Regions from separate parts of the Mesorhizobium sp. P2_E10 genome, predicted to be linked through region 2. Evidence: predicted binding sites of a transcription regulator. Region 2 holds the regulator's gene; the other holds the start of a gene.
What was found. Region 2 encodes LexA, which represses DNA repair genes until DNA is damaged. Its sites were predicted from a motif close to TGTTCNNNNTGTGTTCNG; they were not measured.
Positions count from the first base shown of each region.

Region 1: the regulator LexA is predicted to act here: its motif matches at 3,067-3,084, upstream of AC1D0N_RS13805 (ATP-dependent helicase).

Region 1 is NZ_JBFUEK010000004.1:390,652-398,164, reverse strand. It holds gene AC1D0N_RS13815 (LuxR C-terminal-related transcriptional regulator) at 1-1,576, shown strand, start outside; gene AC1D0N_RS13810 (flavin-containing monooxygenase) at 1,700-2,983, shown strand; gene AC1D0N_RS13805 (ATP-dependent helicase) at 3,125-5,842, shown strand; gene AC1D0N_RS13800 (ABC transporter permease) at 6,079-7,122, opposite strand; gene AC1D0N_RS13795 (ATP-binding cassette domain-containing protein) at 7,119-7,513, opposite strand, start outside.
Region 2 is NZ_JBFUEK010000007.1:246,449-253,961, reverse strand. It holds gene gltX (glutamate--tRNA ligase) at 1-565, opposite strand, end outside; gene AC1D0N_RS20610 (ComEC/Rec2 family competence protein) at 667-3,123, shown strand; gene lexA (transcriptional repressor LexA) at 3,117-3,854, opposite strand; gene kynU (kynureninase) at 4,346-5,593, shown strand; gene AC1D0N_RS20595 (AMP-binding protein) at 5,609-7,234, opposite strand; gene AC1D0N_RS20590 (alpha/beta hydrolase) at 7,412-7,513, shown strand, end outside.

The DNA.
Region 1 (7,513 bases), on a different contig from region 2:
GGATGCATTCGAGCTTTTGCGGGCGACGGATGAGATCGCGCCGCTAGGCCCGGAAGACCTGGAAAGGCTGCTCTGGACGGCCGGCATGCTGGACCGCGATGAGGACAGCTTCGCCACCGGCGAGCGCCTCTTCAACATGCTTATCGAAGCCGGTCGCGACGACCGGGCGGCGTATTGGGCATTCTTCCGTGGCTTCCGGCTTTTCGCATTGGGCGAAGAAGGCCACGCAACCGCTTGTATCCAGCAGGCGCAGCGCCTCGCGGATGGCTTCGGCCGCGAGTGCGCGGCGCATGGTTACCTGGTGTTGTTGGCCGCCCAAAAGGAAAGCATGACCGGCAACGATCCGGCATCGGAGGTGCTGGCAAGGCAGGCGCTGGCGATCGGTGAACGCTGTTGCGACATCGACCTGATCGCCTTCGCCAGATGCTATCTCGGCCGTGCCCTGACGCGGCAGGGCCGGATCGAGGAAGGCATCGCCTTGCTCGACGAGGCCATGCTGCCGGCTGCGGAAGGCAAGCTCTCGCCCATCGTCACCGGCCTCATCTACTGCAACCTCATCGCTGCGTGTCGGCAGGTCTACGCGCTCGATCGCTCGCGCGAATGGACCGACGCGCTGTCGAACTGGTGCGGAGCACAGCCGCAGCTGGTTCAGTTCCACGGCATCTGCATGCTTCACCGCGCCGAGATCCTGGAGTTGAACGGCGCCTGGCAGGAATCCATTACCGAGGCACGGCGCGCGACGCTGTCGCTGGCCCATGCGATCGGCAACGAGATGGAGGCTGGAGCCGCCTACCAGGAGGCCGAAATTCACCGGCTGCGCGGCGAAGTCTCCGCCGCCGAGAAGCTCTACCGTTCCGCCAGCCGGCTCGGCCTCGAACCACAGCCCGGCATGGCCCTGCTGCGTCTCATGCAGGGCCGGGCTGAACAGGCAGCGGCAACCATTCGCCGCGTGCTGGCCACGACCAAGGCCCCGCTGAGCCGGGCCCGCCTGCTGCCGGCGCTGGTCGAGATCATGATCGCCGTTGGCGCCAAAGAGGAGGCGCGCGACGCCTGCCAGGAATTGCAGGCGATCTCCAACCGCTTCGCCACCGACATTCTGGCCGCGATGGCCGCGCAGGCGAAAGGCGAAATCGAACTGGTCGAAGACAACCCGGCAGCAGCGCTCGGCCATTTCCGTGCCGCACTGACGACCTGGCAGCGCGCCGGCGCGCCCTATCTGGAGGCACGTTTGCGGGTCCTCGCCGGGCAGGCTTGCCGCAAGCTCGGCGACGAGGACAGCGCCGGGCTTGAATTCGATGCCGCCCGGGAGATCTTCGCCGAACTTGGCGCTGCGCCCGACCTCGCCCGCATCACTGCTCTGACTGGACCAACCAATTCGCGTCCGCACGGCCTGACCCGGCGCGAGATCGAAGTGCTCGGCCTTGTCGCCACCGGCAAGACCAACAGGCTGATAGCGACCGAATTGGGCCTCAGCGAAAAGACCGTCGACCGGCATCTGAGCAACATATTCGACAAGCTCGCGGTCAACTCGCGCGCCGGAGCGACCGCTTACGCCTTCCAGAACGGCCTGCTCTGACGCTACGGCATGGGGGGAAATCCCCATGCCGTTTCTTTTGTCGTCTGGGGTATCTCCCCGAAGCGCCGCCGAGCCGGTTCGCTATCTTTGATCCATGACTGACGAAACCGCATGGAGACGATCATGACCCCGACTTCGGAATCCGGCCCAATCTCAACGCATGGAATTAAGCCCCGCAGCAGCCGTGTCGGCATCGCCGAGACCAGGGCGCGTGCCGGCGCGCTGCTGGAACAAGGCGTGGCGTTCATGCAACTGGAGGCCGGCACACTGCAGGCAGTTGGCAGCCAGGCGCCGATCGGCGACGAAACGCGACCAGTGCCGAGGGAAGAACATGTCGATGTCGTCGTCATCGGCGCCGGACAGAATGGCCTTTCCGTCGGCTATCACCTCGCCCGCCGGGGCGTGAAATTCGTCATGCTGGAGGCCCGCGAACGCGTCGGTGACATCTGGCGTTCGCGCTGGGATTCGCTGCGCCTGTTCACACCAGCGCGTTTTGACGGGCTGATCGGCATGCCCTTCCCCGCTGGTCGTTATTCCTTCCCGACCAAGGACGACATGGCCGACTATCTGGAGACCTATGCTGGAAAATTTTCCTTGCCCGTGCGCACCGGCGTCAAGGTCGACGAGGTGACCCGCATCGACGGCCGCTATGTCGTGACGGCTGGCCGGACGCGGTACATCGCCAATCATGTCGTGGTCGCGGCCTCGAGCTACCAGAAGCCGAAGATCCCGGAATTCGCGGCCTCGCTCGATCCGTCGATCCGGCAATTCCATTCGGTCGCCTACAAGAACCCCGAGCAACTCAAGCCGGGCAGCGTGCTGCTGGTCGGCGCCAGCAATTCCGGCGCGGAAATCGCCATGGATCTCGTGCCTACGCACAAGGTCTGGCTGGCCGGCAGGCATCCAGGCCACATCCCGGTCGCCTACAATGGCTATCTCGCGATGCGCCTGATCCTGCCTGTCGTCTTCCGCTTCGTTTTCCATCGATTGCTCACCGTCGATACGCCAATGGGCCGCAAGGCAAAACCCGGGCAGCTCGCCCATGGCCTGCCGCTGATCCGGGTCAAGCCTCGGGATCTGGATGCCGCCGGCGTCCTCCGGGTCGCCCGCGTTGCCGGGGTCCGCGACGGCAAACCGCTGCTCGACGACGGCCAGCTTCTTGACGTTTCCAACGTCATCTGGTGCACCGGATTTCGGGCCGGACTGGATTGGATCAAGCTGCCGATCTTCGACGACAGCGGCCGGGTGAAGCAATATCGCGGCGCTGTGGAGGGCGAACCCGGCCTCTATGTCTGCGGCTTGCACTTCCAGCATTCGACCTCTTCCACCATGATCCACGGCGCGGCACGCGATGCCGGCTTTGTCGCCGACAAGATCGGCGAGCGGATGCGGGCGGCCGCAGGGTAAGGCCGAGCGGGAGGGTTTTGCACAGCTTGCCGGGTGCTGCGGCGACAATATTCGCACGGCGCCCGGGAATCTGGCTTCCAAACCAGAACAAAACGTAGACACTTCTGGCCTTTCGCCGCCGAATCACTACATTCGGAGGCGATGTCCGGCTTTTCGGAAGACATGCCCTTTTTTGACGAACCGAATGCGCGGCCCATGGCCCCGTCGGGCATAGCCGCGCGCGCCATGGCGGCCCGCAGCGGCCACAACAACGCGCCCGATTATCTGAACGGCCTCAACCCCGAGCAGCGGCTGGCGGTGGAAACCACCGAAGGCCCGGTTCTGGTGCTGGCCGGCGCCGGCACCGGCAAGACGCGCGTTCTGACCACCCGCATCGCCCACATCCTTGCCACCGGCAAGGCCTTCCCCTCGCAGATCCTCGCCGTCACCTTCACCAACAAGGCCGCGCGCGAGATGAAGCAGCGCATTGGCCTCCTGGTCGGTGAAGCGGTCGAAGGCATGCCCTGGCTCGGCACCTTCCACTCGATCGGCGTCAAGCTTTTGCGCCGCCACGCCGAGCTTGCCGGGCTCAGATCCGATTTCACCATCCTCGACACCGACGACGTCGTGCGCCTGATCAAGCAGTTGATCCAGGCCGAAGGCCTGGACGACAAGCGCTGGCCGGCCAAGCAGTTCGCGCAGATGATCGACGGCTGGAAGAACAAGGGGCTTGGCCCCGCCGACATTCCCGAGGGCGACGCCCGCGCCTTCGCCAACGGCAAGGGCCGCGAGCTCTACAAGGCCTATCAGGAGCGGCTGAAGACGCTGAACGCCTGCGACTTCGGCGACCTTTTGTGCCATCCGATCCGCATCTTCCGCGCCAATCCGGATGTGCTGAAGGAATACCACAAGCGCTTCAAATACATCCTCGTCGACGAGTATCAGGACACCAACACCGCCCAGTACATGTGGCTGCGCCTGCTGGCGCAGCGGCCGCAATCCTCCCCCCTCGAGGGGGAGGTGCCCGCGAAGCGGGCGGAGGGGGTCGGCGCAGAAGGCACCTCCCAGTCATCAAACACCAGAACGTCGAGCACTGCCGCTCGGACCCCACCCGACCGGGCTTCGCCCGGCCACCCTCCCCTCAAGGGGGAGGGAAATCAGCGCCCGGCCACCGTCAACATCTGCTGCGTCGGCGACGACGACCAGTCGATCTATGGCTGGCGTGGCGCCGAGATCGACAACATCCTGCGCTTCGACAAGGACTTCCCCGGCGCCACCATCATCCGGCTGGAGCGAAACTACCGTTCCACCGCGCACATCCTCGGCACCGCTTCCCACCTCATCGCCCACAATGAGGGCCGTTTCGGCAAGACGCTGTTCACCGAAAAGATCGCCGAGGACGACGAGAAGGTGCATGTCCACGCCGCCTGGGATTCCGAGGAGGAGGCGCGCGCCGTTGGCGAGACCATCGAGACCTACCAGCGCGCCAGGCACAATCTCAATGACATGGCGATCCTGGTGCGCGCCTCCTTCCAGATGCGCGAGTTCGAGGACCGCTTCGTCACGCTCGGCCTCAACTACCGCGTCATCGGCGGCCCGCGCTTTTACGAGCGCCTCGAAATCCGCGACGCGCTGGCCTTTTTCCGCGTCGTCGCGCAAGGCGCCGACGACCTTGCCTTCGAGCGCATCGTCAATGTGCCCAAGCGCGGCCTTGGCGAAGCCACCATCCGCCAGATCCACGACACCGCGCGCGCACTGCGCATCCCGATGCTGGAGGCGGCGGCGAAACTAGCCGAAAGCGACGAGCTGAAGCCGAAACCGCGCGCCGCGCTGCGCGAAGTCGCCGCCAATTTCGAGCGCTGGCAGAAGGCGCTGGAAACCACGCCTCATACCGAGCTCGCCGAGACCATTCTGGAGGAGAGCGGCTACACAGACATGTGGAAGAACGACCGTTCGGTCGAAGCACCTGGCCGGCTGGAAAATCTGAAGGAGCTGATCCGCTCGATGGAGGAGTATGAATCGCTGCGCTCCTTCCTCGAGCATGTCGCGCTGGTCATGGATGCCGAGCAGAATGCCGAGCTCGACGCCGTCAACATCATGACGCTGCATTCGGCCAAGGGCCTCGAATTCGAGACCGTTTTTCTCCCCGGCTGGGAGGAAGGCCTATTCCCGCACCAGCGCGCGCTGGATGAGGGCGGCCGCTCCGGGCTGGAGGAAGAGCGCCGCCTCGCCTATGTCGGCCTGACCCGCGCCAAAAAGAACCTGCACATCTGGTTCGTCTCCAACCGCCGCATCCACGGGCTCTGGCAGTCTACCATCCCGTCGCGTTTCCTCGAAGAGTTGCCGGACGCCCATATCGAGATCGCCGAAAGCGGCAATTCCTATGGCGGTTATGGCAATTCCTATGGCGGCGGTTCTTTTGCCTCCGGACGTGGCGGCCAAGGGGCAGGAAGGCAGAACCCCTATGGCGCCTCGCGCTTCGACAATGTCGGCGCCAACACCGGCAGCTCGGAAAAATCCGGTGCTTTCTCCAACACCTATGCAACGCCGGGCTGGCAACGCGCGCAGGCCAACCGCACCGAGGCAACCGACCGCAACTGGGGCTCGCGCTCCGGCCACCAGGTCGAGCGCATCGGCTATGGCGAGACCGACAGCGGCTACGGCGCCGGCCGCACCTCAGTCAAAGGCCGCACCATCGACGGCGAACTGGTCGCCAAATCCGTCGCCGACACGCCGTCCGCCTTCAGCGTCGGCGATCGCGTCTTCCACCAGAAATTCGGCAACGGCAACATTTCCGCCATCGAAGGCAACAAGCTGACCATCGACTTCGACAAGGCCGGCCAGAAACGCGTGCTGGACGGATTTGTCGCGGCAGTGTGAGCGCCCACTGTCCCCGTTGTCCTACAAGTGACCGCTTTGTAATCCCTCAACATTCCACATATCCAGTAATGGCGTCATTCTCTGGCGGAAGCCTCGCCACCCTCGTCATCCACGGGCGAAGCAGGAGCGAAGCGACGTCGCGGAGATCCGAGGATGACGAAGCGACTGATGTCTGCCCCAATCGCCGGGGCCTGCGGTCCATCAAGCGTCCCGTCAATTAGCTGCGCCGCCCGGTCTCACCGATACCGCGCCTGGTTCCACTTATGGCCGAGCAGCGACAGGATGATGATCAGCCCGTTGAAGAACTGGACGTAGAAGCCGCTGAGGCCCGCCGCCACGACGCCGGTCTGGATGAAGGACACGGTGACGGCGCCGATGGCGCCGCCGACGACGGTGCCGATGCCGCCCCAGGTCGGCGTTCCCCCGACGAACACCGAAGCCAGCACCGGCAACAGATAACCGTCGCCAGCTGTCGGCCACCAGGTGAAGTTGATCATCACCGAAAAGGTGCCGGCGATCGCCGCACCGATGCCGACAAAGACGAACACCTTGACCCTGACACGCTTGACGTCGATGCCCATCTGCTGGGCGCTGTCAGGGTTGTCGCCGACCACCCTCACCTGCGCGCCGAAGCGATGGCGGTTATAGAGCATCGCCGACAGCACGACAAAGGCGATGGCCCAGAAGATCTGCACCGGAATGCCGTAGAGCTGGCTGGAGAAGATCTTGTAGGCCCAGCTGTCGGCAAGGCCGGTCAACGCCATCGACTTGCCCTCGTTGATGATCTGGATCAGGCCGCGCAGCAGGAAATTCATGCCGAGCGTGGCGATCAGCGACGACAGCCCGCCATAGACCACGAGTGACCCCACCAGGAAGCCGAGCAGCATGCCGGTGACCAGTGCGGCGGCGATGCCGAGAAATGGATCATAGCCGGCCTGCACGACCAGCGCGAAGACCCATGAGGCAAAGCCCATCGTCGCCGGAAACGACAGGTCGATCTCGCCGCAAGTGACGACGAAAACCAGCGGCACCACCACGAACAGCGCCACCGGCAGCGTGGTTAGCACGGAGCTGTAGAGATACCAGGTGGTGAACACGGTCGGGTTGGCGATCATGAACACCGCCATCATCACCACGAACACGCCGAGCGTGCCGAGCGACGCGCGGTTGTCGAGGATGAAGCCGCGCATCCAGTGATCGGATGGGTGCTTCCACTCTTTCTCAGAGCTGGGCCGAGGAATGCCGCCGGGGTGCAGATCTGGTTCCATGGTCTTGCTCATCGTGTTGCCTGCTCCGCGTCGCCGGCATCGTGCAGCCCGGGCAACCCGCCCGGATGCGCGACGTCTTCCATGAAATTGATGAGATCCTCGGCCGACTTGACTTCGCTGCGGTCCGCGGTTAGCGCGACCTTGCCGCGGTCCATCACCACGAAGCGGTCGGCAATGTCGAAGACATGATGGATGTTGTGGCCGATGAACAGGATCGAGCGGCCGCTCGCCCGCACCTGGCGCACGAAATGAAACACCTTGGCGGTCTCGGTCAGCGACAGTGCCGTCGTCGGCTCGTCGAGGATGATCAGCTCCGCCTGCTTGTAGATGGCGCGTGCGATCGCCACGCCCTGGCGCTCGCCGCCGGAGAGTTGGCCGACGATCGACTGCGGCGTGAACACTT
Region 2 (7,513 bases):
CGACGGCATGCATATAGGTCGGATTGCCGTCCGAGCGCAGGATGATGAAATCGTCGAGATCCTTGTTGGGAAAGCGCACCTCGCCCTGCACGCGGTCGTGCACGACGGTCTCGCCCTCGGTCGGCGCCTTGATGCGGATGGCGCCCTTGACGCCTGCAGGCGCCTCTGAGGGGTCGCGGTCGCGCCACTGGCCATTGTAGCGCGGCGGCAGGCCCTTGGCGCGTGCCGCCTCGCGCATCGCCTCGAGCTCGCCTGGCGTCTCATAGCTGTAATAGGCCTTGCCCAGGCGCACCAGCTCCTCGGCCACCTCGCGGTGGCGCGGTGCACGCTCGAACTGCGATATGGCCTCGCCGTCCCAGGAAAGCCCAAGCCAGGTCAGCCCATCCAGAATGGCCTGGGTAGCCGCCTCGTTGAAGCGCTCGCGATCCGTGTCCTCGATGCGCAGCACCATAGTGCCGTCGGTGTGCTTGGCATAGAGCCAGTTGAACAGCGCCGTGCGCGCGCCACCGATGTGCAGGTAGCCGGTGGGCGAGGGGGCAAAACGGGTGACGACCTTGTCGGACATGGAACTCTCGGGGAACGTAGGAAGCGGGTGCGGTTTCGCGGGCTTTCGCGCGTTGCGCGTTCATGTAGCATAGGAGGTCTAGGGCGCAAGGGGCAGACCCGATGGCTGGACGAGGCCGCAGCGTGGACGACAGCGATGGCGCGACCACAAGCGTCAGCGAACGGTCGCTGTTTGCCGACGTTCCGCTTGTCGAGCAAACGCCGGTTTTGCTGCCGGTGCCAGACCTGGGCATCCCCCCTTCATCGCTCGATGGTCCCACGCCGGTACCAGCTCCCGCGACCGGTCCGGTGTTGCGCTTCCACAGCAGGCTTCGCCGTTCGTCATTGCCCGCAATCCGCCGCGGCATCGCGGTGGCCGCCGGCACGGAACTCGACCGCGGCGTCGCCTTCCTGCTGGTGCCGGTTTTCCTCGCCGCCGGCGTGATCATCTACTTCTCGCTGGCCAACGAGCCGAGCTTTCTGCAACCCATCGCCTTCGTGATGCTGATGGCATCCTGTTCCATTGTCTCGCGGTCGTGGCCGAGGACGCATCTGTGCTGCATGGCTGCGATGCTGTGCGCGCTCGGCGTGGTCGCCGCCAAGCTGGAGACCTGGCGCGCCGGAACGCAAATGCTCGGTTCCGAGATTCAAACACGGCTGACCGCGCGCGTCGTCAGCCTTGAGGAGATGGAAAGCGGCCGCGTCAGGCTGACGCTAGACGTGGTCTCGACCGCTTATCCCAAGCTGCGCTACGCGCCGGAGCGTGTCAGGCTCTCGGCGCGCACGGTTCCCGCCGATATGACCGCCGGTTCCCTGATCACCGGTTATGCCAGGCTGATGGCGCCAACCGGCCCGGTGCGGCCGGACAGCTATGACTTCTCCTTCGACAGCTATTACTCCGGCATCGGCGCCAGCGGCTTCTTTCTCGGCAACCCAAGAACCATTGCCTCGGTGGACCCCCCGCGGCTTACCGCATGGCTTTCTTCCGCGATCGAAAACGCGCGCGAGAACATTGCAGACCGTATCAGGGGCAAAATCGGCGGCGCAGAAGGTGAGATTGCCGCGGCACTGATTGTCGGCGTGCGTGCCGGCATCCCGGAAGAGATCAATGAGGCGATGCGGCGCACCGGCATCTATCACATCATCTCCATTTCCGGCCTGCACATGGCCTTGGTCGCCGGCACCATCATGGCGCTGCTGCGCGGCGCCTTTGCCCTGTTTCCAGATTTTTCCTCACACCGGCCGGTCAAGAAATATGCCGCGGCTGCCGCGCTCATTTCTATCGCTGCCTATCTCGTCATTTCAGGCGTCGTGGTTGCAGCCGAACGCAGCTTCATCATGCTGGCGGTGATGCTGATCGCCGTGCTGTTCGATCGGGCAGCACTCACCATGCGCAATCTGGCGATCTCAGCCATCGCCGTCATCCTGGTGTCGCCGCACGAAGTCGTCGGCCCGAGTTTCCAGATGTCCTTCGCCGCCACCGCGGCGCTGGTCGGCGCCTATGACGGTTGGTCCGACTACCGCGAGGGCAAGGCAACGTCACCACCGCCTCGGCGCTCACTGCCAGCCTTCCTCAGTGGAAAATTCCTGCTGGCGACAGGCGGTCTGGCCATGACCTCGATCATCGCCGGCAGCGCCACCGCGCTGTTCGCCATATGGCATTTCCAGCGTGTGTCGCCGCTCAGCCTGTTCGCCAATCTGGCCATCATGCCGATCGTCTCCGTCGTCATGCTTTTGGCCGTGATCAGCGCCCTTGCGATGCCGTTTGGCGCCGATGGAATACCACTGTATTTGATGGGCAAGGGGCTGACGGCGATGATCGCCCTGTCGGCATGGATTTCGGAGCGCTCGCCGATCGATGCGGTCGGGTTGATCTCGCTCAAATCGGTGTTTCTGACGACCATCGCGCTGATCATCGCCACCATGGCGACGACATGGCTTCGGCTGGCAGCACTGCCATTTGCACTCGCAGGCCTGCTGACGATTTCCGACACACGCACGCCCGACGTGCTGATTTCCGAAGACGCCCATCTGGTTGCGCTGCCGATTGGCGGCGGTGAGCTGGCCCTCAACCGGGCGCGTTCGAACGAATTCACGACCGACAACTGGAAGCGCGCCCTAAAGTCCGAAACCATCGTCGAGCCCGAGACGTTCGACAACAGCAGCGAACAATTCGATATTGCCGACCCGACCGAATTGCCGCCAGGCTCGCCCTTCTATTGCAAAGCCGGGCTGTGCCTTGCACGGCATCCCTCCGGCGCGATCGTCGCCTATGTCGAAGACCGCAAGAACGCGTGGAAAGCCTGCTCTTTCGCGACCCTGATTGTCATCGACGACGCCACCGCCCATGACCCTTGCCGCGATCCGCTGGTCCTTGTCGTCAACAAGCGACAACTTGCCCGTTCGGGCAGCGCAGCCATCTTCTTCGATCCGCAATCGGCGATCAGGCCGGCAGAGATCGACTTTGCCGTCGACAAGCCATACCGCCCCTGGCACGTCCAACGAAAATTCTCTCGCGAAGCGAGGGGGCTACCGCCCTACAAGAAGCCCGAAAAATCAGCCGTCAAGCCGGCTCAGTAACGGCGGATCAGCCCGACCAACTTGCCTTGCACCTTGACCCGGTCCGGGCCGAAAATGCGGGTCTCATAGGCCGGATTGGCGGCCTCGAGCGCGATCGAGGCGCCCTTGCGGCGGAACCGCTTCAGCGTTGCTTCCTCGTCATCGACCAGCGCCACGATGATCTCGCCCGGGCTGGCGGTATCGGCGTTGCGGATGATGACCGTGTCGCCATCGAAAATGCCGGCCTCGATCATCGAATCGCCCTTCACCTCCAGTGCATAGTGTTCGCCGCCCATGATCATGTCCGGTGGCACCGAGATCGAATGCGTCTGGTGCTGGATGGCGTCGATCGGCACACCGGCGGCAATGCGTCCCATCACCGGGATCGACACGGCGGCGACCACATCGTCGTCATTGCCGGCCGAAGGCATGCGCGAAGGCGCTGGCTTGATTTGCCGCCCGAGGCCGCCTTGTCCAAGACTGCCCTGGATAACGCTCGGCGAGAATTTGCGCGCTGCGTTGAGGCCGGGCGCGATCGAGTCCGGCAGCCGCAGCACTTCCAGGGCGCGGGCACGGTTGGGTAGCCGGCGAATGAAGCCGCGTTCTTCTAGCGCCGTGATCAGCCGGTGAATGCCTGACTTGGAGGCAAGGTCCAGCGCTTCCTTCATCTCGTCAAACGACGGCGGAATGCCGCTCTCCTTCAGTCGCTCATGGATGAACATCAGAAGTTCATGTTGCTTGCGCGTCAGCATGGCGGCCCCCAAGGGTTTCGAACCAGAGATTTCGAACCAGAATCAGAAAAACAAACCCAGAACAAACACTATCTGTTCCAGTTGTGTTCCGCAACCGTTTAAAGTTTAATGAATATGTTAGGGCTCTGGAAACAATGCCGCCGCGCCAACGGCGTCGCCCGCTTTCACCGGAACGAGCCTCATCGCCTTGATTCTGCTGTCGTTTGCCGCCTCCGGGCTCCCGCAAGGCGGCACTTGCATCGGCCGTCAGCCGGCAAAGAGGGCACGCTATTGCAGCCATATCGACGGGGCGATTTGGTTAATGCACCGTGAACGAAACGAAGTCAAAACGCCAACCTTGGGCAGGTTTGGCTCCTGATTTTCAGCACCTGGTCGGACAGCTTGTCATCGGTGGAACCTTGCCGCGCGATGCCAGGTGGTGGAAAAGCGCTGGTGACCGATGGATGCCGTCGTTCCGGCGTTGCGTCGAATGTTGGGGGAGTAGACAAACCATGACAGGAATTCCCGATCTGGCGGCCATCGAGGCGATGGATGCCGCGGATCCGCTGCGCGCCATGCGCGACCGCTTTGTGCTGCCGCAAGGAGTGATCTATCTCGACGGCAATTCGCTGGGAGCCGCCTCGCATGCCGCTTTCGACGAGTTGCGCAAGGCGGCGACCGAGGAATGGGCGCATGACCTGATCCGCGCCTGGAACACGGCCGGCTGGTTCGACATGCCGCTCGAGCTCGGTGACCAGCTTGGGCGCCTGATCGGCGCCGCCGCCGGCCAGACGGTGGTCTGCGACACGACCTCGGTCAACATTTACAAGCTGCTGCACGCCGCGATGGCGATGCGGCCGGAGCGGCCGGTCATCGTCGCCGAGGGTGACAGTTTCCCGACCGACCTCTACATGGCCGAAGGCGTGGTCTCGACGCGAAAGAACACTCAGCTGCGCCTTTCGGGTTTCGACGCGCCTGATATCGAAGGGCTGATCGACGAACGCACCGCCGTGGTGTTGGTCAACCACGTCAACTACAAGTCCGGCGAGTTGCGCGACATGCCGGCGCTGACGCGCAAGGCTCAGGATGCCGGGGCGCTGATCGTCTGGGATCTCTGCCACACCGCCGGTGCGATGCCAGTCGAACTGGACAATGCAAACGCCGACTTCGCCGTCGGCTGCACCTACAAATATCTGAATGGCGGCCCGGGCGCCCCTGCCTTCATCTATGCGGCCGAGCGCCACCTTGCCGACATCCAGCAGCCGCTCACCGGCTGGTGGGGCCATGCAAGGCCCTTCGCCTTCGAGCCGGGCTATGCCGCCGGCATTGGCATCCGGCGGTTTCTGTGCGGCACGCAGCCGGTGCTGTCGATGCGCACGCTGAAGGGCGCGCTCGACATCTGGAGCGATGTCGACATGGCGGCGGTGCGAAGCAAGAGCATTGCGCTGGCCGACCTGTTCATCGAACTCGTCGAGGCCAAGTGCGGCGCTTACGGGCTGACGCTGGAAAGCACCCGCGACGGCAATAAACGCGGCAGCCAGATTTCGTTCGCGCACGAGCATGGCTACCAGATCATGCGGGCGCTGATCGAGCGTGGCGTGATCGGCGATTTCCGCGCGCCTTCGACCATGCGCTTCGGCTTCACCCCGCTCTATGTCGGTTATGCCGATGTCTGGCAGGCGGTCGAGGTGCTCGAAGATATCCTGCGCACCGGCGCCTGGAGGGACGCGCGCTTCGCCGTCAAGACGGCTGTCACCTGATCGGGAGCGCTGGTATCAAACGCCTTTCGGCGCGCGCAGCCGGAAACGCTGGATCTTGCCGGTCTGCGTCTTGGGCAAGGCGTCGACGAATTTCACCGAGCGCGGGTATTTGTAAGGCGCGATCGTTGCCTTGACGTGGTCCTGCAGGCGTTTGACGGTTTCCTGGTTTGCTGAGACGCCTTGCACCAGCACGATATGGGCTTCGACGATCTGGCCGCGTTCGATATCTTCGGCGCCGATCACCGCGCATTCGGCGACGTCGGCATGCGAAAGCAGCGCCGCCTCGACCTCCGGCCCGGCAATGTTGTACCCGGCGCTGACGATCATGTCGTCGGAGCGGGCAGCAAAGTGGAAGAAACCGTCTTCATCCTGCAGAAAGGTGTCGCCGGTGAGGTTCCAGCCGTCGCGGACATACTCCTTCTGCCTGATATCGGCCATGTAGCGGCAACCTGTGGGGCCGCGCACCGCCAACCTGCCTGTCGTGCCGCGCGGCACTTCGCGCATTTCGTCGTCGACGATGCGCGCCTCATAACCGCCAACGGGTTTTCCGGTTGAAGCCGGTTTCATGTCACCAAAACGGTTGGAGATGAAGATGTGCAGCATTTCGGTGGCGCCGATGCCGTCGAGGATCGGCTTGCCGGTCTTCTGCGTCCATTCCTCGAAAACCGGCGCCGGCAACGTCTCGCCGGCCGAAACGGCGACGCGCAGCGACGACAGGTCGGCGCCTTCATCCATCGCCTTCAGCATCGCCCGATAGGCGGTCGGCGCGGTGAACGAGATGGTCGCCCTGTAGGTCTCGATGATGTTGACCATGTTGGGCGGCGTCGCCTGTTCGAGCAAGGTCGCGGCGGCGCCGAAGCGCAGCGGGAAGATCGCGAGCCCGCCGAGACCGAAGGTGAAGGCGAGCGGCGGTGAGCCGACAAAGATATCGTCCGGCGTCACCTCGAGGATTTCGCGCGCATAGGCGTCGGCGATGATCAGCAGGTCGCGGTGAAAATGCATCGTCGCTTTCGGCACGCCGGTCGTGCCGGAGGTGAAGCCGAGCAGGGCGACGTCGTCGCGGCCGGTCTTCACCGCGGCAAAAACGACCGGCTTGTCGAGCGCCGCGCGATCGAGTTCGGCATCATGGTTGGCGGTGCCGTCGAAGCCCACGACCTGCTTCAGGAACTGGCTGTCCCTGGCGCAAGCCGCCATCTCGTCCATCAGCCTGACATCGCACAGCGCCAGGGTTATCTCCGCCTTGTCGACGATCTTGGCCAACTCGCCGGCGCGCAGCATCGGCATGGTGTTGACGACGACCGCACCCGCCTTGGTGGCGGCCAGCCAGCAGGCGACCATGGCCGGATTGTTGGCCGAGCGGATCAGCACCCGGTTGCCCGGCCTGACGCCAAAATTCTCGACCAGCGCGTGCGCCAGACGGTTCGTCCAGTCGGACAGTTCCTTGTAGGTGCGGCGGCGGCCATTGCCGATCAGCGCCGTATGGTCGCCAAGGCCTTTTTCGACCAGCCTGTCGGTCAGTTCGACCCCGGCATTGAGAAAATCGGGATAGGCAAAGCCGTCGAGCAGGAAGTTTGGCCATTGCTCCTGCGGCGGAAGATTGTCGCGGGTAAATGTGTCGGTATGGGCTGTCGGTCCAAGCATTTCGCGGCTGTGTCCCCACCTGCTTTGTGACCATGGCGTGCGTTGCCTGGACAGGCAACATCGCATCTGCCGAAAATTGTTTCAAGCCTAAAGGTTTTCGCCTCGAAGCATTGACGGCGCCCCGCGCCATGCTCATTGCTACGTTGCAAAAGCCACATCGCCAGGGGGAGGGCGCCAGTGCTCGAACATCACATTGCCGATTGGGACAACGCCTATGCCAACGGCGCCAACATCGCCGGCAGCGACCGCTGGCCCGCGGCATGGGACGAGCCTGCGCAG